3 regions of the Castellaniella daejeonensis genome follow, and region 2 is predicted to be linked to each of the others. Evidence: predicted binding sites of a transcription regulator. Region 2 holds the regulator's gene; each other region holds the start of a gene.

Region 1 (7,074 bases), on a different contig from region 2:
GTGGCGCCGCCCGGCCTGCCGCCCCAGACACAGATGGATCTGCCAGCCGTGGAATCCCCCGGCGGGCAGGCCCATTGAAACCCGAACAATTCCTCAGACGGAGCCATTCTTGAACCGCACTTGCTACACCGGCGAGGTGTCCAAAGCCCACCTCGACCAGACCGTGACCCTGTTCGGCTGGGTACATCGCCGCCGCGACCATGGCGGCGTGATCTTCATCGACCTGCGCGACCGCGCGGGTCTGGCCCAGGTGGTGGTGGATCCGGACAACAAGGCCGCGTTCGAGACCGCCGAGCGGATCCGCAACGAATACTGCCTGCGGATCACCGGCCTGGTGCGCCTGCGCCCCGAAGGCACCACCAATCCCGACCTGCTCTCGGGCGAGGTCGAAATCCTCTGCCGCGAGATCGAGATCCTCAACGCCTCGGTCACGCCGCCGTTCCAGCTCGACGACGACAACCTGTCCGAGACCACGCGCCTGACGCACCGGGTGCTGGACCTGCGCCGTCCGCAGATGCAGCGCAACCTGATGCTGCGCTACCGCGTGTCGATGGTGGCGCGCAACTACCTGGACGCCCTGGGCTTCATCGACATCGAGACCCCGATGCTGACCCGCAGCACGCCGGAAGGCGCGCGCGACTACCTGGTGCCCTCGCGCGTGAATCCGGGCGAATTCTTCGCGCTGCCCCAGTCGCCGCAGCTGTTCAAGCAGATGCTGATGGTGTCCGGCTTCGACCGCTACTACCAGATCACCAAGTGCTTCCGCGACGAAGACCTGCGGGCCGACCGGCAGCCTGAATTCACCCAGATCGATTGCGAGACCTCCTTCCTGGACGAAGTCCAGATCCGGGAAATCTTCGAAGGCATGGTGCGCCAGATCTACCGGCAGGTGCTCGACGTGGCGTTGCCCGATCCCTTCCCCGTCATGAGCTGGGAAGAAGCCATGCGCCGCTTCGGCTCGGACAAGCCCGACCTGCGCGTGAAGCTGGAATTCGTCGACGTGGCCGACCTGATGCGCGACGTGGACTTCAAGGTCTTCGCCGGCCCGGCCAACGACCCGGCCAGCCGCGTGGTGGCCTTGCGCGTGCCCGGCGGCGCCAGCCTGCCTCGCAGCGAGATCGATGCCTACACCCAGTTCGTCGGCATTTATGGCGCGCGCGGCCTTGCCTACATCAAGGTCAACGATGCCGGCTCGATCCCCGACGGCCTGCAGTCGCCCATCGTCAAGAACATCCATGCCGACGCACTGCGCGCCCTGATCGAGCGCACCGGCGCGCAGGACGGCGACCTGATCTTCTTCGGCGCCGACCGGGCCAAGGTCGTTGCCGATGCCATCGGCGCCCTGCGCGTGAAGATCGGCCAGAGCGAGTTCGGCCGTGCCAACGGCCTGTTCGAGCCGGGCTGGAAGCCGCTCTGGGTAGTGGATTTCCCCATGTTCGAATACGACGAGGGCGAGGGCCGCTACACCGCCGCGCACCATCCGTTCACCTGCCCCAAGCCGGGCCACGAAGACTTGCTGGAATCCGATCCCGGCAAGGCGCTGGCACGGGCCTACGACATGGTCATGAACGGCTGGGAAATCGGTGGCGGCTCCGAGCGTATCCACCGTGCCGACGTCCAGCGCAAGGTCTTCAAGGCCCTGAAGATCGACGAGGAAGAAGCACGCCTGAAGTTCGGCTTCCTGCTCGACGCCCTGCAGTACGGCGCGCCGCCGCACGGTGGCCTGGCCTTCGGCCTGGATCGCCTGGTGACGCTGATGGCGGGGGCCGAATCCATCCGCGACGTGATCGCCTTCCCCAAGACGCAGCGTGCCCAGTGCCTGCTGACGCAGGCGCCGTCGGCCGTGGACGAAAAGCAGCTGCGCGAGCTGCATATCCGCCTGCGCCAGACGGAAGCCAATTAGGCGCGGAGACCGGCCATGCCCGTCTTGCGGGTCGTCAGCTACAACATCCACAAGGGCCGCTCGGCCACGGGTGGGCGGGAATCGCTGGCCGACCTGCGGCTGGGTCTGTACGGCCTGCGGCCCGACCTGCTGTTCCTGCAGGAAGTCCAGGGCCGCAATCAGGTGCGCGGCAGCCTGGACGCACAGCACGAGTCCCTGGCGGCGGCCCTGCACATGCAGGCGGCCTACGGCTGCAACGCCGTGCGCCAGGCGACCGACCACGGCAACGCGCTGCTGTCGCGCTACCCCATCCTGTACTACGAGAACCAGGATATTTCCGACCACCGCCTGGAACAGCGCGGCCTGCTGCACGGCGTCGTGCGGGTCGGCGACGTGCCGGTGCATTGCCTGGTGGTGCACCTGGGTCTGCTGGCCGGAGGACGGTTGCGCCAGGTCCAGGCCCTGGCGGACCGCATCCAGCGCCTGGTGCCCGCGCACGAGCCGCTGCTGATCGCGGGCGATTTCAACGACTGGACCAACCGCCTGGCGCCGCTGTTCGTCGAGCAATTGGGGCTGGTCGAGGTATTCGCCGCCGCTCCACAGGGGTCGGACGAGATCTACCGGCTGCGGCGCACCGTATCGCGCCTGCGCGAACGCCTGGCCTGGCTGCCGGGCCAGGCGCTGCGCCCGATGCCCGAGCTGTCCATGAACGGCCATGCGCGCCTGACGCCGCCGCCCCGGACGTTCCCGTCCGTATTTCCCTGGCTGCGGCTGGACCGCATCTACCAGCGCGGCTTTGCCGTGCGGCGCGCGCGTGTGCTGCACGGCCTGCCCTGGAAGAAACTGTCGGATCACGCGCCGCTGGTGGCCGAACTGGAATTGCCCTGAAGCGGGGGAACTTTCCTGACCGGGACCTGCCTAAACTTCGTTACCTTGGAATTAGCACTCTTCCACGGAGAGTGCTAACATCAGTACTATCCAGTACGAGGACTTGTCGCCCATGACCACATCTTCGTCCGCTCTGTCGCTCGCGCCTTCCCAGCTGTCCCTCGCGGTCGCCAATCCGGGCGCGCTCGGCACCATCGATGCCTACATCAGCGCCGTGAACCGGCTGCCGATGCTCACCGCCGAACAGGAAGCCGACCTGGGCCGCCGCCTGCGCGATCACAACGACCTCGACGCCGCGCGCGACCTGGTCCTGTCGCACTTGCGCCTGGTGGTCTCCATTGCCCGCCAGTACCTGGGCTACGGCCTGGCGCACGCGGATCTGATCCAGGAAGGCAACATCGGCCTGATGAAGGCCGTGCGCCGCTTCGATCCCGACCGGGGCGTGCGCCTGGTGTCGTTTGCCGTGCACTGGATCCGCGCCGAGATCCATGAATATGTGGTGCGCAACTGGCGCCTGGTCAAGATCGCCACCACCAAGGCGCAGCGCAAGCTGTTCTTCAACCTGCGCCGCATGCGCCCCGACGGCCGCAGCCTGGGGCCGGATCAGGTCGCCGACATCGCTCGCGAGCTCGACGTACGTCCCGAGGACGTCACCGAGATGGAAGTCCGCCTGTCGGGCAACGACTGCGCCCTGGATGCGCCGTCCGACGACGAAGAACGCTACGCACCGTCCGACTGGCTGGCCGACGAGGCCCAGGAACCCGTCCAGGTGCTGGCACGCCGCGGCATGGATGCATTGCAGGGCGAAGGCCTGGAACACGCCCTTTCGTCCCTGGACGCGCGTTCCCAGCACATCGTCCGCGCCCGCTGGCTGGCCGACGACGGCGGCGCCACGCTGCATGAGCTGGCCGACGAATATGGGATCTCCGCCGAACGGGTGCGCCAGATCGAATCGGCGGCGCTGAAAAAACTGCGCGTCGCCTTGAGCGACCGCCAGGCGGATTTCGAGGCCGCCTGATTCCTGCCGTGCGGACGGCGGCCTGTCTCGCGCCGCCGCGAGCGCGCTGGCACCGGCCAGCCCTGGCCGATGGGTACCCTGCCGGCCAGTCACACTCTCTTGCATCTTTGCCGCCCACGCCGTGAACTTTCCGCGCGTCCGGCGGACCAATCCTCCATGAACGCATGCCGGCCACGCCGGTTTCGCCGTTCTGTCGTCCGCTTCTGCTTCTCCTCTTCCCCTCCCTATCGAAGCGGATGTTCATGGGATGCCGCCCGGCATCCCTTTTTTTGCCTGCCGGCAACGGATCGCGCAACCGGATACATTTTTCTAGGGGGGCGGTCCTTCGGCCCTGTAACATAGCATCCGGACGATCTGGAGCATTTTTCCGTCATGAAAATCGGCCTTTTGGTGTTCGGCCTGGCTGGCCTCCTGGCCCTGGTATCTTTCATGCCTCCCCTGGCAGGGCGTCTGCGCCTGCCTTATTCCGTGTTGCTGGCCATCGTCGGCTTCGTTCTGGGCGTCATCATTCACGTGCATGGCTGGGCGCCCGGCGTTGTGGCCGACTTCCTGGACACCCTGCAGCACTTCGAGATCTCTTCCGAGACTTTCCTGTTCGTCTTCCTGCCCGTGCTGCTGTTCGAGACCGCACTGGCCACGAACATCCGGCGGCTGCTGGACGACATCAGCCCGATCCTGGTGATGGCCATCGTGGCCGTGGTGGTCTGCACGGTGATGGTCGGTTTCTCGCTGGCGGCGATCTCCACCTACGGCCTGGTGGTCTGCCTGATGCTGGGCGCCATCGTGGCCACCACCGATCCTGTGGCGGTCGTGGGCATCTTCCGTGAGGTCGGCGCGCCACGCCGCCTGACCAACCTGGTCGAAGGCGAGGCGCTGTTCAACGACGCGGCCTCGATCGCCCTGTATTCAGTGCTGCTCAGCGTCCTGTTCGGTGGCACCGCACCCGCCGTGACCGATATCTTCGGCGGCTTCGTGATCAGTTTCCTGGGGGGCGGCCTGGCGGGCCTGGTCATGGGCCGGCTGGCGATCGGGCTGTTCCGCTGGCTGCGAGGCTGGCCCGCAGCCGAGATCACGCTGACCGTGGCGCTGGCCTATCTCACCTTTTTTTCGGCGGAGCACTATCTCGGGGTATCGGGCGTGGTGGCCACCGTGATCGCCGGCCTGGTGGTGGGCTCCGGCGGCCGCACGCGCATGTCGCCCACGACCTTCGAGCAGCTGGAAGGCGCCTGGGCGCAATTCGGTTTCTGGGCCAATTCCCTGATTTTCCTGTTCGCCGCCATGCTGATCCCGCGCATGATGGCGGAAATCACCTGGATGGAAGTCCTGCTGATCCTGGTCGTGTTCATCGTCACGCTGTGCGCGCGCGCGGTGATCGTCTATGGCCTGCTGCCGCTGCTGGGCCGGCTGCGGCTCAGTACCGAGGTCAGCCCGTCCTACCGGGCCGTGATGCTGCTGGGCGGCCTGCGCGGTGCCGTTTCCCTGGCGCTGGCGCTGGCCGTCACGGAGCAGCCGGCGGTGCCCCACGAGGCGCGGCAGTTCATTGCCGTGGCCACGACCGGGTTCGTGCTCATGACGCTGTTCATCAACGGTCTGACCCTGCGGCCGCTGATCCACCGGCTCGGGTTGAACCAGCTCTCGCCGGTGGACCGGACCCTGCGCGACCAGGCCCAGGTGGTCGAGCTCGAGGCCCTGCGCCTGAAAATCGACGATATCGCCCATAACGAACACATCGGCAGCGAGGTGCTGGAACGCCTGCATGCGGTGTTCGACGCCAGCCAGGCCGGCGTGGACACGGCCCAGGTGCATCAGCTGTCCCTGGACCAGAAGGTCGCTGTCGGCATGGGCATGCTGGCGGGCCGCGAGGAAGAAATGTTCTTCGAGACCCTCAAGGCCCAGGTCGTGGACTGGCGCACGGCCGAATCGCTGCTGGCGCGCGCCGAGCGGCTGGGGGATGCGGTGCGCTCGGGCGGCCTGCGCGGCTTCGAGGCCGCCATCGATGGCGACCTGCGGTATTCGCAGGCCCTGCGGCTGGCGCTGCGCCTGCATCACCTGACCGGCTGGCAGGGCTGGCTGGTGCGCGAACTGGCCCAGCGGTTCACGAACCTGATGTGCAAGTGGTCCGTGGCCCGGCGCCTGATCCAGTTCGCCCGGACCGATGTGCAGCCGCTGCTGGGGCCGGAAGTCACGGAGATCATCGTGGCCGCGCATCAGCGCCGCCTGACGCTGCTGGAAGGCGCGCTGCAGGCCCTGGCGCTGCAGTACCCGAACTATGCGCAATATCTCCAGGAAGCCTATCTGGCGCGCATGGCGCGCGCCATGGAACGCATCCGTTACCGCGACATGCTGACGCACAACCTGATCAGCGGGGAGACCTACTCCGACCTGATCCAGCAGGCCGACGCCCGCTGGGGGAAACTGGAAACGAGCGGGGTGCTGGACATCACCATGAGCGCGGCGGCGCTGGTGCAAAGGGTGTCGATGTTCGAGGGCATGGACGAGCGCACCATGGCCGCCATCCGCCGCGTGCTCAAGCCCCGCCTGGTCGTGCCGGGCCAGGAAATCCCCACCCGCTTCGGCCGCAGCCGCGCCATGTATTTCGTCGCTTCGGGCGCGGTGGTCCTGGATCTGCCCGATGGCACCACGGCCGAACTGGGCAGTGGCCAGATCTTCGGGGAAATGGCGCTGGTCATGGACCAGGATTTCCAGGCGCGGGCGCGGTCGCTGGGGTACAGCCGCCTGCTGATGCTCCAGGAGCGCGACTTCAAGCGCCTGCTGCAGCAGTACCCGATGCTGCGCGAAAAGATCGACCAGATCGTGCGCCAGCGCCTGCGGGCCGTGGAAGTCTGGCAGCAGTTCGAGTCCGGAGAGCGCCAGCACGAGCCCCTGCCGGATCTCGGGCGGACCGCGGTGGAGCAGGCTCCGGCCGATGCCGCGCAGGCGCCGGAGCCGGCATCGGCACCGGCCGATGCCGGCGCCAGGGATCCCGGGCCGGATTCGCCGTCTACAGCAGCAACTTGATGTCGTGGGCCATGTCTTCGGGCGTGAGAGACGGCCCGAGCAGGGCGCGGGCCTCGCCCTCGCGGTCGAGCAGGTAGAAGGCCGACGAGTGGTTCATGGCGTAGTGCTCGGGCGTCGGGCCGGCTTCCTTGGCGTAGAAGGCCTTGAATGAGCGGGCGGTCTTTTCCAGTTGCTCGGGGGTGCCCGTCAGGCCGATGAAGGATGGGTCGAAGGCCTGCACGTAGGCGCCCAGGACCTCGGGCGTGTCGCGGGCCGGATCGACCGACAC
Region 2 (7,074 bases):
AAAAACCCCGTTCGCCGGCCGGGCCGGTGAACGGGGTGGACATCGGGCGGCTGGCCTGCGTCAGGAGAAGAAGTTCTTCACCTTGTCGGTCCAGGATTCGCTCTTGGGCGAATGGCGGTCGCCGCCGCTGTTCAGGGACGCCTCGAACTGGCGCAGAAGCGCTTTCTGTTCTTCGTTCAGGCGCACGGGGGTTTCCACCACGATGTGGCAATACAGGTCGCCGGGATAGCTGGAACGCACGCCCTTGATGCCCTTGCCGCGCAGTCGGAAGGTCTTGCCGGTCTGTGTGCCTTCGGGAATGGTGATTTCCCCGCGCCCGGACAGCGTCGGGACTTCCTGCACGCCCCCCAGCGCCGCCTTGGTGAAGGGGATGGTCAGCTCGCAGTGCAGGTCCTCGCCCTGGCGCTCGAAGATGCCGTGCGGCTTGATGCGGATCTCGACGTACAGGTCGCCCGGAGGCCCGCCGTTCAGCCCCGGCTCGCCATTGCCGGTGGAACGGATGCGCATGCCGTCGTCGATCCCCGCGGGAATCTTGACCTGCAGGGTCTTGTTCTTGCGGACACGGCCCACGCCCTCGCAATCGACGCAGGGATCGGTGATCTCGCGGCCGGTGCCATGACAGGTCGGGCAGGTCTGCTGGACGCTGAAAAAGCCCTGCTGCATGCGCACGGCGCCGCTGCCGCCGCAGGTATGGCAGGTGCGCGGCGAGGTGCCGGGTCGGGCGCCCGAGCCATGGCAGGTTTCGCAGGATTCCCAACTGGGAATGCGGATCTCGGTGTCGAACCCGTTGGCCGCCTGCTCCAGGCTGATCTCCAGCGAGTATTTCAGGTCGGCGCCGCGATAGACCTGGGGTCCGCCGCCCCGGCGGCCTGCGGCAGCGCCGAATATTTCCCCGAATATGTCGCCGAAGGCGTCGGCAAAACCGCCCGCGCCGCCATTCATGCCGGCGCCGGCCGCCGCGTTCGGATCCACGCCGGCATGACCGAAACGGTCATAGGCCGCGCGCTTTTCCGGATCGGACAGCATCTCGTAGGCTTCCTTGGCCTCTTTGAATTTGTCCTCGGCCTCCTTGCTGTCCGGATTGCGGTCCGGGTGGTATTTCATGGCCAGCTTGCGGTAGGCCTTGCGGATGTCGTCGTCCGAGGCGTTCTTGGCCACGCCCAGGACGTCGTAAAAATCTCGTTTTGCCATGGATTCGGGTTGCCTGTGCTATGCGCTGCTGATTGAAGGACACATGCCCGGCCCGGTGCAGAACCGGTTCCGGGCAGGCTCGCTGTTCCCCGGGCGGCTTGCGGGCCGCCCCGGCTCGCCGGGCGCGGAACCGCCCTGCCGGGCGTTCCGCGCCGAGGCGCGTCCGGCGGGGATCAGTCGCGCTTCACTTCCTTGAAGTCGGCATCGACGACGTCGTCTTCCGCCGGCTTGGCGCCATCGGCCGCAGCCGCGCCCGCAGCCGCCTGCTTGGCCTGCATGTCGGCGTACATCTTTTCGCCGAGCTTCTGCGAGGCGGTGGACAGGGCCTCGACCTTGGCGTCGATGGCGGCCTTGTCGTCGCCCTTGATGGCTTCTTCAAGTTCCTTGATGGCCGATTCGATGGCTTCCTTTTCGGAGGCTTCGAGCTTGTCGCCGTATTCCGTCAGGGACTTGCGCGTGGCGTGGACCAGGCCGTCGGCCTGGTTGCGCGCCTGCGCCAGTTCGGCGATGCGGTGGTCTTCCTCGGCGTTGGCCTCGGCGTCCTTCACCATGCGCTCGATCTCTTCCTCGGTCAGGCCCGAGCTGGCCTTGATCGTGATCTTGTTTTCCTTGCCGGTGCCCTTGTCCTTGGCCGACACGTGCAGGATGCCGTTGGCGTCGATGTCGAAGGTGACCTCGATCTGCGGCAGGCCACGCGGGGCCGGCGGGATGCCTTCCAGGTTGAACTCGCCCAGCGCCTTGTTGCCCGCGGCGACTTCGCGCTCGCCCTGGTAGACCTTGATGGTCACGGCCGGCTGGTTGTCATCCGCCGTGGAGAACACCTGCGAGAAGCGCGTCGGGATGGTGGTGTTCTTCTTGATCATCTTGGTCATGACGCCACCCAGGGTCTCGATCCCCAGGGACAGCGGCGTCACGTCGAGCAGCAGCACGTCCTTGCGGTCGCCAGACAGCACGGAACCCTGGATCGCGGCGCCGGCGGCCACAGCCTCGTCGGGGTTCACGTCCTTGCGCGGCTCGCGGCCGAAGAATTCCTTGACCTTTTCCTGGACCTTGGGCATGCGGGTCATGCCCCCGACCAGGATCACGTCGTCGATATCGGAAGCCTTGACGCCGGCGTCCTTGATCGCCACGCGGCAGGGTTCGATCGTGCGTTCGATCAGTTCCTCGACCAGCGCTTCCAGCTTGGAGCGAGTGATCTTCAGGTTCAGGTGCTTGGGACCGGAGGCGTCGGCCGTGATGTACGGCAGGTTGATCTCGGTCTGCTGCGTGGAGGACAGCTCGATCTTGGCCTTTTCGGCGGCTTCCTTCAGACGCTGCAGGGCAAGCACGTCCTTGGACAGGTCGGCGCCCGACTCCTTCTTGAACTCGGTGATGATGTAGTCGATGATGCGCTGGTCGAAGTCTTCGCCGCCCAGGAACGTGTCGCCGTTGGTCGACAGCACCTCGAACTGCTTTTCGCCATCCACATCCGCGATCTCGATGATGGACACGTCGAAGGTGCCGCCGCCCAGGTCATAGACCACGATCTTGCGATCGCCGCGCTCGGACTTGTCCAGGCCGAAGGCCAGGGCCGCCGCGGTCGGCTCGTTGATGATGCGCTTGACTTCCAGGCCGGCGATGCGGCCGGCGTCCTTGGTCGCCTGGCGCTGGCTGTCGTTGAAGTAGGCCGGCACGGTGATCACGGCCTCGGTGACTTCCTCGCCCAGGTAGTCCTCGGCGGTCTTCTTCATCTTGCGCAGGATGTCGGCGGACACTTGCGGGGGAGCCAGCTTCTTGTCCTGGGCCTCGACCCAGGCGTCGCCGTTTTCAGCCTTGACGATCTTGTAGGGCATCAGGTCGATGTCCTTCTGCACGGCCTTTTCTTCGAACTTGCGGCCGATCAGGCGCTTGACGGCGAAGATGGTGTTCTTCGGGTTGGTGACGGCCTGGCGCTTGGCCGGCGCGCCCACCAGGATCTCGCCGTCCTGCATGTAGGCGACGATGGACGGCGTGGTGCGCGCGCCTTCGGAGTTTTCAATGATCTTGACCTTGGAACCGTCCAGCACTGCGACGCAGCTGTTGGTCGTGCCCAGGTCGATGCCGATGATCTTGCTCATGTTGGATCCTGTCGATATTTGAATGATGGAGCGAGCCACCGGCTCGCCGATGGTTCGAATATGGGGTTTCCGGACCCGGTTTCAAGGCCCGGGCCGGCGGGGTCTCAGGCGGGGCCGGACGATACCATGACCAGCGCCGGGCGCAGGACGCGATCGGCGATCAGGTAGCCCTTCTGCAGGGTCTGGGCCACGGCGCCCTGGGGATGCTCGGAAGGCACGTTGGAAATCGCCTGGTGGCGGTGCGGGTCGAAAACATCGCCGGGCGCGGGCGCGATCTCGCGCATCTGGTTGCGCTCGAAGGCATTGTTCAACTGCCGCAGCGTGGCCTCGACGCCCTGGCGCCAATCTTCCACAGTCTGGTTTTCCTGGGCCAGGGCGGCTTCCAGGCTGTCGCGCACCGGGATCAGGCTCTCGGCAAACGATTCCGTGCCGAACTTGCGGGCCTTGGCCACGTCTTCCTGGGCGCGGCGCCGCACGTTTTCGACTTCGGCGTGGGCCCGCAGCAGCTGGTCGTGGTAATCGGCGACCTGCTTCTGGGCTTCGTCCAGCAGTGCGGCCAGGTCTTCGCCCGGCTGGGCGGCTTCGGGCTGCCCGGCGGACTCATCGGCCGGATTCCGGCCTGCGGACGGGGTTTCGGCGCTCGGCGCGGCTTGCGGGTCCAAGTCTTCCTGGGGTGCCGACATATTCAAATCTCCAATGCTGAAAGGGGGTGAACGCTTGGGTAGATGGGGATGAGGCGCACATTCTTCAAGCCCCGGCACGACGCCGCCCGATGTCGGGCCGGCGCATCCGGCCCGCGCCTAGGTCCAGCCGGCCAGGTTGTCGGCCAGCAACCCGGCGAAACCCCGCGCCCACTTCGGATCGGCATTCAGGCAGGGGATGTAGCGGAAATCGCGCCCGCCCGCCGCCAGGAAGGCCTCGCGGCAGCCCATGTTGATTTCTTCCAGCGTTTCCAGGCAGTCCGCCAGGAAGCCCGGGCACATCAGGTCCACCGTGCCCACCCCCTGCCGCCCCCAGGCTTCGAGCGTGGGCTGGGTATAGGGCTGCAGCCAGGGCGCCGCACCGAAGCGGCTCTGGAAAGCCACGTGCAGGCGGTCGCCGTCCGCGCCCAGGCGTTCGCGCAAGGCCCGGGCAGTCTGCTGGCAATCGCGGAAATAGGGATCCCCCTGGCGCACCGACCGCTGGGGCAGGCCATGAAAGCTGAGCAGCAGCCGGTCGGGCTTGCCGGCCCGGTCCCAGTGCGCCCGCACCGACCGGCACAGCGCATCGAGATACGCGTCGGACGTGTGGAAACGGTCCAGGAAACGCAGCGTGGGCTGATGGCGCAGCCGCGCCAGGTGCGCGGCGACCGCGTCCACGGCCGTGGCCGTGGTGCTGGCGGCATATTGCGGATACATCGGCGCGACCAGGATGCGGCCGCAGCCGGCCGCGCGCAGGGCATCCAGGGCGCCCGCCAGGGCCGGTCGGCCGTAGCGCATGCCCAGTTCGACCCGGACATCCAGGCCCCGCGCGCGCAGGGACGCCGCCACGGCGTCGGCCAGGTCCCGGCTGTACACCAGCAGGGGCGAACCCCGCTCGAGCCAGACCTGGGCATACTTCGGGGCCACGGCGGCTGGCCGCCGCGTCAGCACGAACAGGCGCAAGATGGTCTGCCACAGCACGGCGGGCAATTCCACCACCCGGGGATCGGACAGGAATTCTCCCAGGTAGCGGCGCACCGCCGCCGGGGTGGGCTCATCGGGCGTGCCCAGATTGATCAGCAGGATGCCCAGAGGGCCGCGGCCGGGTCCGGGCGCGTCGGGGTCGAGCGCCCGTGGATCGGACACTTCGGGAAGAAAGCGGCTCATGTACGGGAAACAGGAAAAGGCGGCATCAGGACGCCGCCTGGCCGAGTGCGTTGGACAGCATGCGGGCGGTGATGTCGACGATGGGGATGACCCGATCGTAGGCCATGCGGCTGGGACCGATGACGCCCAGCGTGCCGATCACCTGGCCGTCGACCCCGTAGGGCGCAGTGATGACCGACACGTCTTCCAGCGGCACCAGGCGGGAATCGCCGCCGATGTAGATCTGCACGCCCTGGGCGCGGCTGGAGACGTCGAGCAGGTGCAGCAGGTCGGTCTTCTGCTCGAACAGCTGGAACAGCCGGCGCAGCCGGTCCATGTTCGCCGTCATCTCGGATACGCCCAGCAATTTGCCTTCGCCCGAGATCACCACGGCCTCGTCGTCCGTATCCGGCGAATCCAGCCCGGCATCCACCGCCTGCTGCATCAGGCGGGAAATGTCGCTGCGCAGCGAGGCGAGCTCGTCGGCCAGCGCCAGCCGGACCGCATGGAAGGACTTGCCGGAAAAATGCCGGTTGAAGAAATTGGAGGCTTCCAGCAGCTCGGCCTCGGAGTATTCGCGCGAGACGAACAGGATGCGGTTCTGCACATCGCCATTGGGCGTGACGATGATCAGCAGCACGCGCCGGTCCGACAGGCGGATGAATTCGATGTGGCGGAACACCTGGGTGCGCTTGGGCGTGAGCACCACACCCGCGAACTGCGACAGGTTGGACAGCAGCGAGGCGGCGGCGGTGACCGCGCGGCCGGGCTCGGCCGCCGGCAGGCAGTCCTCGATCTGCAAGCCGGGGCTGAGTTCGTAGGGCCGCGCCGTCAGCAGGCTGTCGACGAACATGCGGTAGCCGCGCGGCGTGGGCACGCGCCCGGAAGACGTGTGCGGGCTGTGGATCAGCCCCAGGTCTTCGAGGTCGGCCATGACGTTGCGGATCGTGGCCGGCGACAGATCGAAGACCTTGGACAGAGTACGCGACCCCACGGGCTGGCCGTCCGCGATGTAGCGTTCGACCAGCGCCTTCAACAATGTCTTGGCTCGATCATCCATGTCCAGTCCATCCAGCAGGCGGGGCGAAAACGCCTCGCCCGCATCGGCAACCGCGTCCTCATCCCCCTATAATCGGATACGCCTATTATTCCATTAATTTCCGGGAGTCCCTGCGCCCATGCACTTCAAGACCGTCGCCCTGATCGGCCGCCACCAGGATAGTGGCATGGATGCCCCCTTGCGCCGACTGGGCCAGGTCCTGTCTTCGGCGGGATGCGACGTCCTGATCGAGGCCGACACGGGCCGCAACACCGGGGTTGCCGACTTTCCGCTGGCTTCCTACGAAGAAATCGGCACGCGCGCCGACCTGGCCGTCATCATGGGCGGCGACGGCACCATGCTGGCGGCCGCGCGCCAGCTGGCCACGTCGGGCGTGGCCATGATCGGCATCAACCACGGCCGCCTTGGCTTCATCACCGACATCCCCCTGGGCAGCGCCGACGAGGCCATCACCCGCATCCTGAACGGCGCCTTCGTCCAGGACGAGCGCATCCTCCTGGAAGGCCGCGTCATGCGCGGCGGCGAAACGATCTTCTCGGGCCTGGCCCTGAACGACGTGATCATCAACCGCGCCGGGCGCGGCGGCATGATCGAACTGCGCGTCGAGTGCAACGGCACCTTCATGCACAGCCAGCGCGCCGACGGCCTGATCATCGCCACGCCCACGGGATCCACAGCATATGCCCTGTCGGCCGGCGGGCCGATCCTGCACCCCCAGGTCGACGCCCTGGTGCTGGTGCCCGTCGCGCCCCAGACCCTGTCGAACCGGCCCATCACCCTGCCCGACGACAGCGTGCTGAACATCACCATCAGCGCCCTGGGCCGGGTGGAATCGGGCGCCAGCGTGCACTTCGACATGCAGGCCCTGTCCAATTGCCAGGAAGGCGACCGCATCGACGTG
Region 3 (7,074 bases), on a different contig from region 2:
TTTCCGAACCTTGCGGGGGCATCGCATGACGGGCGGTGCCGCTCCCGACGCCAAGGGCGGCGGCCGTCCGCGGCCGACCGCCGCGTGGGTCTTCTCGCGCCCCGAGCGGATCCTGGCGTTCGGCCTGGGTTCGGGCCTGATCCATCCGGCCCCGGGCACCTGGGGCACGCTGGCCGGCTGGCTGCTGTGGGCCGTATTGCTGCGCGACCTGCCCGACGGCTGGGTGGCCCTGGTGCTGCTGCTGTCTTTCGGGATCGGCTGTTGGGCCGCCCAGCGCTGCGGCGACGACCTGGGCGTATCCGATTACGGCGGCATCAATTGGGACGAGATCGTCGCCATCTGGCTGGTGCTGTGGCTGATGCCCCCGGGGTTCTGGGCCCAGGCCGTCTCGGTGGCGCTGTTCCGCTTCTTCGACATCGTCAAACCGCCGCCGGTCAGCCTGCTCGACCGGCGTTTCAAGAACGGCTTCGGGGTCATGATCGACGATATCGTCGCGGCCCTGTATGCCTTGCTGGCGGGCGCGCTGCTCGTTCGCCTGGGGATGCTGTCATGAACGAACGCGAAACGCGCGCCCTGGCGGGCGAGGTGGGCGCCGCGCTGCGCGCGGCGGGCTGGTTGTGCGCCACGGCGGAATCCTGCACCGGTGGGCTGCTGGCGGGGGCCATCACGTCGTGCCCGGGCTCCAGCCTGTGGTTCGAGCGCGGCTTCGTCACCTACAGCAACGCGGCCAAGATCGAACAGCTGCGGGTATCGTCCGATACCCTGGAACGCTTCGGAGCCGTCAGCGAGCAGATCGCCATGGAAATGGCCGGCGGCGTGCTGGCCGTGGTGCCGCGCGCCCACCTGGCCCTGTCCACCACCGGCATCGCCGGGCCGGGCGGCGCCACACCCGGCAAGCCGGTCGGCATGGTGTGCTTCGGCATCGCGCGCCGCACCGGCACCGGGATCGTGACCCGGGCGGTCACCCAGGTCTTCGAGGGTGACCGCGAGGCCGTGCGTGCCGCGGCGGTGCGCCGCGCCCTGCAGGCGGCACTGGTCGAGCTGGGCAAGGCCTGACGCACGGGCCCCGTGCCGCCGGTTCCGGGCGGTGTCGGCCTAGAACGCCGGATTGATGCTCAGGGCCATCAGGGCCGACAGCTGGCACAGCGGCCTGTCCGATTCCTGCCGCAATGCATTGAATGCATCCTGCACGGCCTGCAAGTCGCGCTGGCTGGACGGTTCGCGGTCGATGACGCCCGCGGCCTTCAGGCGCGCGACCACGTCGCTGGTCAGCAGGAATGTATCCTTGCCGGCCAGGCGCAGGAAGCCTGCGCCCGAGCGCCCGCCCAGGCGTGCGCCACGCTTGGCCAGCAGGCGCCACAGGCCGATGGTGTCGGTATCCGGCCAGTCGGCGAGAAAGGCGCCGAAGCCCGCGCCCCTTTCCTGGCGGATCTCCAGGATGAACCGGGCATTTTCGGGGATGGTCCGCAGCTTGGCCCGGTCGCGGATGATCCGGCCGTTCTGCATGTGGTCTTCGATCTGCCCGGGCCCGAGCCGGGCCATGGCCTCGGGGTCGAAACCCTGGAAAGCCAGCTCGAATTCGGGCCATTTGGCATCGACCACCGCGTGCTGCATGCCGGCCTGGAAGACCCGCTGGGTCATGGCCGAAAGATAGCGGTCGTCGCCCTTGTCGCGCAGCGCCTCCGGCGTCAGCGCCTGGGGCAGGAAAGCCTCCAGGGCTGCATCGGATTCGAAGCGCGCGCGGACCATATCGTAGAGCCTGCGATAGTCGAGGTCCATGTCTTGCCCCTGCTCCGGTGCCCGCGGAATCCTAGCCCTGCAACGCGGCGCGGATCGCGTCGCGCGTGGTGCGGGCGGCCTGCGCGGCGGCCTGCGTCCAGTCGTCGCCCTGGCTGGCGTACAGGATTGCGCGGGATGAATTGATCATCATGCCCGCGCCTGCCGCCGTGCGGCCGGCCCTCACCGTGGCGGGGATGTCGCCGCCCTGGGCGCCGACGCCGGGGATCAGCAGCGGCATGTCGCCGACGCGGCGGCGCACCTGGGCGATCTCGTCGGGGAAAGTCGCGCCCACCACCAGGGCGCACTGGCCCGCCGTGTTCCAGGACTGGGCGACCAGGTCGGCCACGTGCAGGTACAGCGGCGTGCCGTTGGCCAGGCGCATTTCCTGCAGGTCGCCGCCGCCCGGGTTGGACGTGCGGCACAGGATGACGACGCCGCGGTCGCCGTAGTCCAGGTAGGGCTGCACCGAATCGCGGCCCAGGTAGGGATTGACGGTCACGGCGTCCGCGCCGTAGCGCTCGTAGGCCTCGCGTGCGTATTGCGCGGCCGTGCTGCCGATATCCCCGCGCTTGGCGTCCAGCACGATGGGCAGGTCCGGGTGGCGTTCTCGAATCGCCCGGCAGATGTCCTGCAGCTGGTCCTCGGCGCCCAGCGCGGCGAAATACGCGATTTGCGGCTTGAAGCCACAGGCATAGGGCGCGGTCGCTTCGACGATCCTCAGGCAGAACTCGGTGACCGCGTCCGGGCGGCCTTCCAGTTCCTTGGGGAAGCGCCGCGGGTCGGGGTCCAGGCCCACCATCAGCAGGGAATCCTGGGCGCGCCAGGCGCGGTTCAGCTTGTCGGTGAAAGTCATGATGGGGTCGGGCTGTTGTCGTGGGGTTTTGGTGGATGCGGCAGGGAAGCGGGGCGGGGGCGCCGGTCCCGGCCGGAGCGTGCTGCGGACGTGGCGCTCACGACGGCCACCAGCGCGGCGCCAGCACGGCCGCCCAGGCGGCCGCGGCCAGCAGCAGTGTCAGCAGCACCGCGGCGCTGCCGATGTCCTTGGCACGTCCCAGCAGGGGGTGGTGGTCGGTGCTGATCGCATCGGCCAGCGCCTCGATGGCGGAATTGAGCAGCTCCACCACCAGTACCAGCACCGGTGCGCCAGCCAGCAGCAGCCGCTCGGTGGCGGTGTCGCCCAGCCACAGGCCCAGCGGGATCAGGATCGCTGCCAGCGCGGTTTCCTGGCGGAACGCGGCCTCCTGGCGCCATGCTGCGCCCAGCCCTTGCAGCGAATAGCCGAAGGCGCGTGCGATGCGCAGCAGTCCGCCTGTGCTCTTGTAGGGAGAGTGTTGGGTCATGGTCGGCTGGTCCGGGTGGTGCGGGCATTGTAATGGATGGGCTGGCGGGACGCGGCCGCCGGCGCCGCATGAAAAAATCCCCGCCGCGGCGGACCGCGACGGGGATTTCCATTGGCCGGGTGCCGGCCGGCGCGTGGCGCCGGACCGGGAAGGGCAGGGGTTTAGAAGCCGCCCATGCCGCCCATGCCACCCATGCCGCCCATGTCGGGCATCGGAGCAGCGGGCTTGTCTTCGACGATTTCGGCCACGGCGGCTTCGGTGGTCAGCAGCAGGCTGGCGACCGAGGCAGCGTTTTGCAGCGCGGTGCGGGTGACCTTGGTCGGGTCGATCACGCCCTGTTCGACCAGGTCGCCGTACTCGCCGGTGGCGGCGTTGTAGCCGTAGTTGCCTTCGCCCTTTTCAACCGCGTTGACGATCACGCTGGCTTCGTCGCCGGCATTGGTGACGATGGTGCGCAGCGGGGCTTCGATGGCGCGCAGGACCAGCTTGATGCCGGCGTCCTGGTCGGCGTTGTCGCCCTTGACCTTGGCCACGGCGGCCTTGGCGCGGATCAGCGCAACACCGCCGCCCGGGACGATGCCTTCCTCGACGGCCGCACGCGTGGCGTGCAGGGCGTCTTCGACGCGGGCCTTCTTTTCCTTCATTTCGACTTCGGTGGCCGCGCCCACGCGGATCACCGCCACGCCGCCGGCCAGCTTGGCCACGCGTTCCTGCAGCTTTTCACGGTCGTAGTCCGAGGTGGCTTCCTCGATCTGCGCACGGATCTGCTTGACGCGGGCTTCGATGTTCTTGGCATCGCCGGCGCCGTCGATGATGGTGGTGTTTTCCTTGGCCACTTCGATGCGCTTGGCCTGGCCCAGCATGTCCAGGGTCGCCTTTTCCAGCGACAGGCCGGTTTCTTCGGAGATCACCGTGCCGCCCGTCAGGATGGCGATGTCTTCCAGCATGGCCTTGCGGCGGTCGCCGAAGCCCGGGGCCTTGACGGCGGTGGTCTTCAGGATGCCACGGATGTTGTTCACGACCAGGGTGGCCAGGGCTTCGCCCTCGACGTCCTCGGCCACGATCAGCAGCGGGCGGCTGGACTTGGCGACTTGTTCCAGCACCGGCAGCAGGTCGCGGATGTTGCTGATCTTCTTGTCGAAGATCAGGATGAACGGATCATCCAGCACGGCGACTTGCTTGTCGGGGTTGTTGATGAAGTAGGGCGACAGGTAGCCGCGGTCGAATTGCATGCCTTCGACGACGTCCAGCTCGTTGTCCAGGGACTTGCCGTCTTCGACGGTGATGACGCCTTCCTTGCCGACCTTGTCCATCGCGTTGGCGATGATTTCACCGACGGAGGTGTCGCTGTTGGCCGAGATCGAACCGACCTGGGCGATGGCCTTGCTGGTGGTGCAGGGCTTGGACAGCTTGTGCAGTTCGTCGACGGCAGCGATCACGGCCTTGTCGATGCCGCGCTTCAGGTCCATGGGGCTGATGCCGGCGGCCACGTACTTCAGGCCTTCTTCGACGATGGCCTGGGCCAGCACGGTGGCGGTGGTGGTGCCGTCACCGGCGTTGTCGGAGGTCTTGGAGGCGACTTCCTTGACCAGCTGGGCGCCGATGTTCTCGAACTTGTCCTTCAGTTCGATTTCCTTGGCGACGGAGACGCCGTCCTTGGTGACGGTGGGGGCGCCGAAGGAGCGGTCCAGCACCACGTTGCGGCCCTTGGGGCCCATGGTGGTCTTGACGGCATTGGCGAGGATGTTGACGCCGCGGACGATGCGGGCGCGGGCGTCGTCACCGAAATAAACTTGCTTTGCAGCCATGTTGAGATTCCTTGGTTTGATGGGGGTGGCTTACTGGATCACGGCGAGGATTTCTTCCTCGCGGATGACGAGCACTTCCTCGCCATCGACCTTGACGGACTGGCCGGCATACTTGCCGAACAGAACCTTGTCGCCGACCTTCAGATCGACCGGGATCACTTTGCCGTCCTCGGTCTTCTTGCCGGGGCCGACGGCCAGGACTTCGCCCTGATCGGGCTTTTCAGCCGCGCTGTCAGGGATGACGATACCCGAGGCGGTGGTGCGCTCGTTGTCCAGACGCTTGACGATCACGCGATCGTGCAAAGGACGCAGTGCCATGGAGGAACTCCTGTACGTAGAAACAGTTGGAAAATGCGGGGGCCGGCCGCTGTTGTTAGCACTCAACCCCATCGAGTGCTAATTATAAGGACGATTACCGGGGTTTCAAGGGGCGGGAGAGGCTTGTTACAAGTCGGCGGGGCGGGTGCCGGCGCCCCGGTTCCCGGTGCGCTGGTCCGACAGGCACGCATGCGCGCCCCGGGCAATGGCGCGGGCCAGCCGCGCGATCGTCTCCGGGTTTCCCAGGCGGGTTTCTTCCCGGGGATTGACGATGACGCCCGCCTCGATCAGCACGGCGGGCATGGGTGCGGCCCGGAGCACGGCCAGGCCGTCGTACCGGTGGATGCCCAGGCGCCGGTCGACGAATGGGTGGTTTTCGCCTTCCACCGGCTCCGCGTGGTATTCCGACGGGCGCTCTCCCGAGGCGCGCAGCCGCTCACCGATGGCCCGGGCGCATTGCAGGCTGTGGGCCGGGCGGGGATTCCGTTCCGAGACGAAGATCGAATAGCCGGCGAACTCGGTCCGGCGGCCTGCCCGGAGATACCGCGCCTGGGCCGAGTCGTGATGGATCGACACGAGCAGATCCGCGTCCGGCGCGCCTGCCGGCCGGAGTGCTGGGGGGATGTCCGCCTCGATGCCCTCGATCCGGGTCGTCCGGTCGCCCAGCGCGGCGATCTCATGGGCGAGGGTGGCGGTCAGGTCCCGGTTGTACAGGTATTCGGCGCGTCCGCTGGCACCCGTGGCGCCGGGCTGCTGCGGCCCATGGCCCGCATCCAGCAGGATGTGTGCGGCGTGCGTCGGCCATGCGCAGCACAGGGCCGACAGCAGGGCGAGCAGGCGGCGCACGGAGCGTCTGGGGCTGGAGCGCGTGAATGCCAAGGCAATGATCCTCCGGGGCGGCAGGGCCGCTTTCCCAGTGTAGTCTCCCTGGCATGCCTGGGCGTTCTCTTCAGGCCGCGAGGCGGGGCGGAACATCCGGCCGGGGCAGGGCGGGCGCGGCGGCGCCCATGTCCAGCCGGAACACGCCGGCCGCGCTGGCCAGGCTCAGGGTCTGGCCGTCCAGGGTCTGCACGGCGGTGAACGATTCCTCGGCCATCGCCGCATTGCCCTGGGTCAGGTCGCCCAGATGGATGAACGTTTGCTGGATGCGCGCCAGGTCGCGCGCCTGGTCCTGGCCCGCACGGTGGATCTGGTCGATCAGTTCGCCGACGCGGCCGTTCTGCTCCAGGATGTCGCTCATGGCCTCGGTGGCTTCGCGCGTGCGGGCCACGCCGCCTTGGGCGATCTGCACGGTTTCATGGATCAGGCCGCCGATTTCCCGCGCCGCCGCAGCGGAGCGTTGGGCCAGCGCCCTGACTTCGCCGGCGACCACGGCGAAGCCGCGGCCCTGTTCGCCTGCCCGGGCAGCCTCGACGGCGGCATTGAGCGCCAGGATGTTGGTCTGGAAGGCGATGCTGTCGATCACCTGGACGATGTCGCCGATCTTCTGGCTGGCCGCATCCATGCGCTCGATCTGCTGCGCCGCCTGGTGCACGATGTCCGCGGCGCGGGTGGCCGCCTGCCCGGACGCCTGGGCCAGGTCTACAGCCTGCCGGGCGTTGCCGGCGTTGTGCTCGATCAGCCCGGCCAGCTGGTCCATCGCCGTTGCGGTCTCGGACAGGCGGCTGGCCGCCAGTTCGGTCTCGCCGCTGAGGTTCCGGCTGCCCTGGGCGATTTCGGTCGAGGCGTGGCGCAGGCCATGCAGCTGGCTGTGGACATCGTCGATGAAGGATCGCAGGTTCAGGCTGGCTTGGGTGATGGCTTTCTGGATCGAGGCGATCTCGTCCAGG

What was found. The regulator HrcA, encoded in region 2, represses chaperone genes, less so after heat shock. The targets are predictions, from matches to a motif close to TTAGCACTCNNNNNNNNNGAGTGCTAA.
Region 1: a site for HrcA is predicted at 2,822-2,848, ahead of rpoH (RNA polymerase sigma factor RpoH). Genes of this name have one in related genera too.
Region 3: a site for HrcA is predicted at 5,301-5,327, ahead of ABD022_RS06965 (co-chaperone GroES). Genes of this name have one in related genera too.

What each region holds. Positions count from the first base shown of each region.
Region 1 covers NZ_BAAAFN010000015.1:186,218-193,291, forward strand. Annotated here, with positions in the region: gene ABD022_RS10565 (DUF502 domain-containing protein) at 1-78, shown strand, start outside; gene aspS (aspartate--tRNA ligase) at 110-1,903, shown strand; gene ABD022_RS10575 (endonuclease/exonuclease/phosphatase family protein) at 1,919-2,770, shown strand; gene rpoH (RNA polymerase sigma factor RpoH) at 2,883-3,788, shown strand; gene ABD022_RS10585 (cation:proton antiporter) at 4,161-6,806, shown strand; gene ABD022_RS10590 (SCO family protein) at 6,790-7,074, opposite strand, start outside.
Region 2 covers NZ_BAAAFN010000020.1:39,169-46,242, forward strand. Annotated here, with positions in the region: gene dnaJ (molecular chaperone DnaJ) at 61-1,191, opposite strand; gene dnaK (molecular chaperone DnaK) at 1,365-3,287, opposite strand; gene grpE (nucleotide exchange factor GrpE) at 3,392-3,970, opposite strand; gene hemH (ferrochelatase) at 4,088-5,134, opposite strand; gene hrcA (heat-inducible transcriptional repressor HrcA) at 5,160-6,173, opposite strand; gene ABD022_RS14560 (NAD kinase) at 6,292-7,074, shown strand, end outside.
Region 3 covers NZ_BAAAFN010000010.1:31,405-38,478, reverse strand. Annotated here, with positions in the region: gene thiL (thiamine-phosphate kinase) at 1-29, shown strand, start outside; gene ABD022_RS06995 (phosphatidylglycerophosphatase A family protein) at 26-553, shown strand; gene ABD022_RS06990 (CinA family protein) at 550-1,056, shown strand; gene ABD022_RS06985 (DNA-3-methyladenine glycosylase I) at 1,096-1,779, opposite strand; gene pyrF (orotidine-5'-phosphate decarboxylase) at 1,811-2,632, opposite strand; gene ABD022_RS06975 (diacylglycerol kinase) at 2,730-3,119, opposite strand; gene groL (chaperonin GroEL) at 3,281-4,927, opposite strand; gene ABD022_RS06965 (co-chaperone GroES) at 4,958-5,245, opposite strand; gene ABD022_RS06960 (N-acetylmuramoyl-L-alanine amidase family protein) at 5,372-6,124, opposite strand; gene ABD022_RS06955 (methyl-accepting chemotaxis protein) at 6,195-7,074, opposite strand, start outside.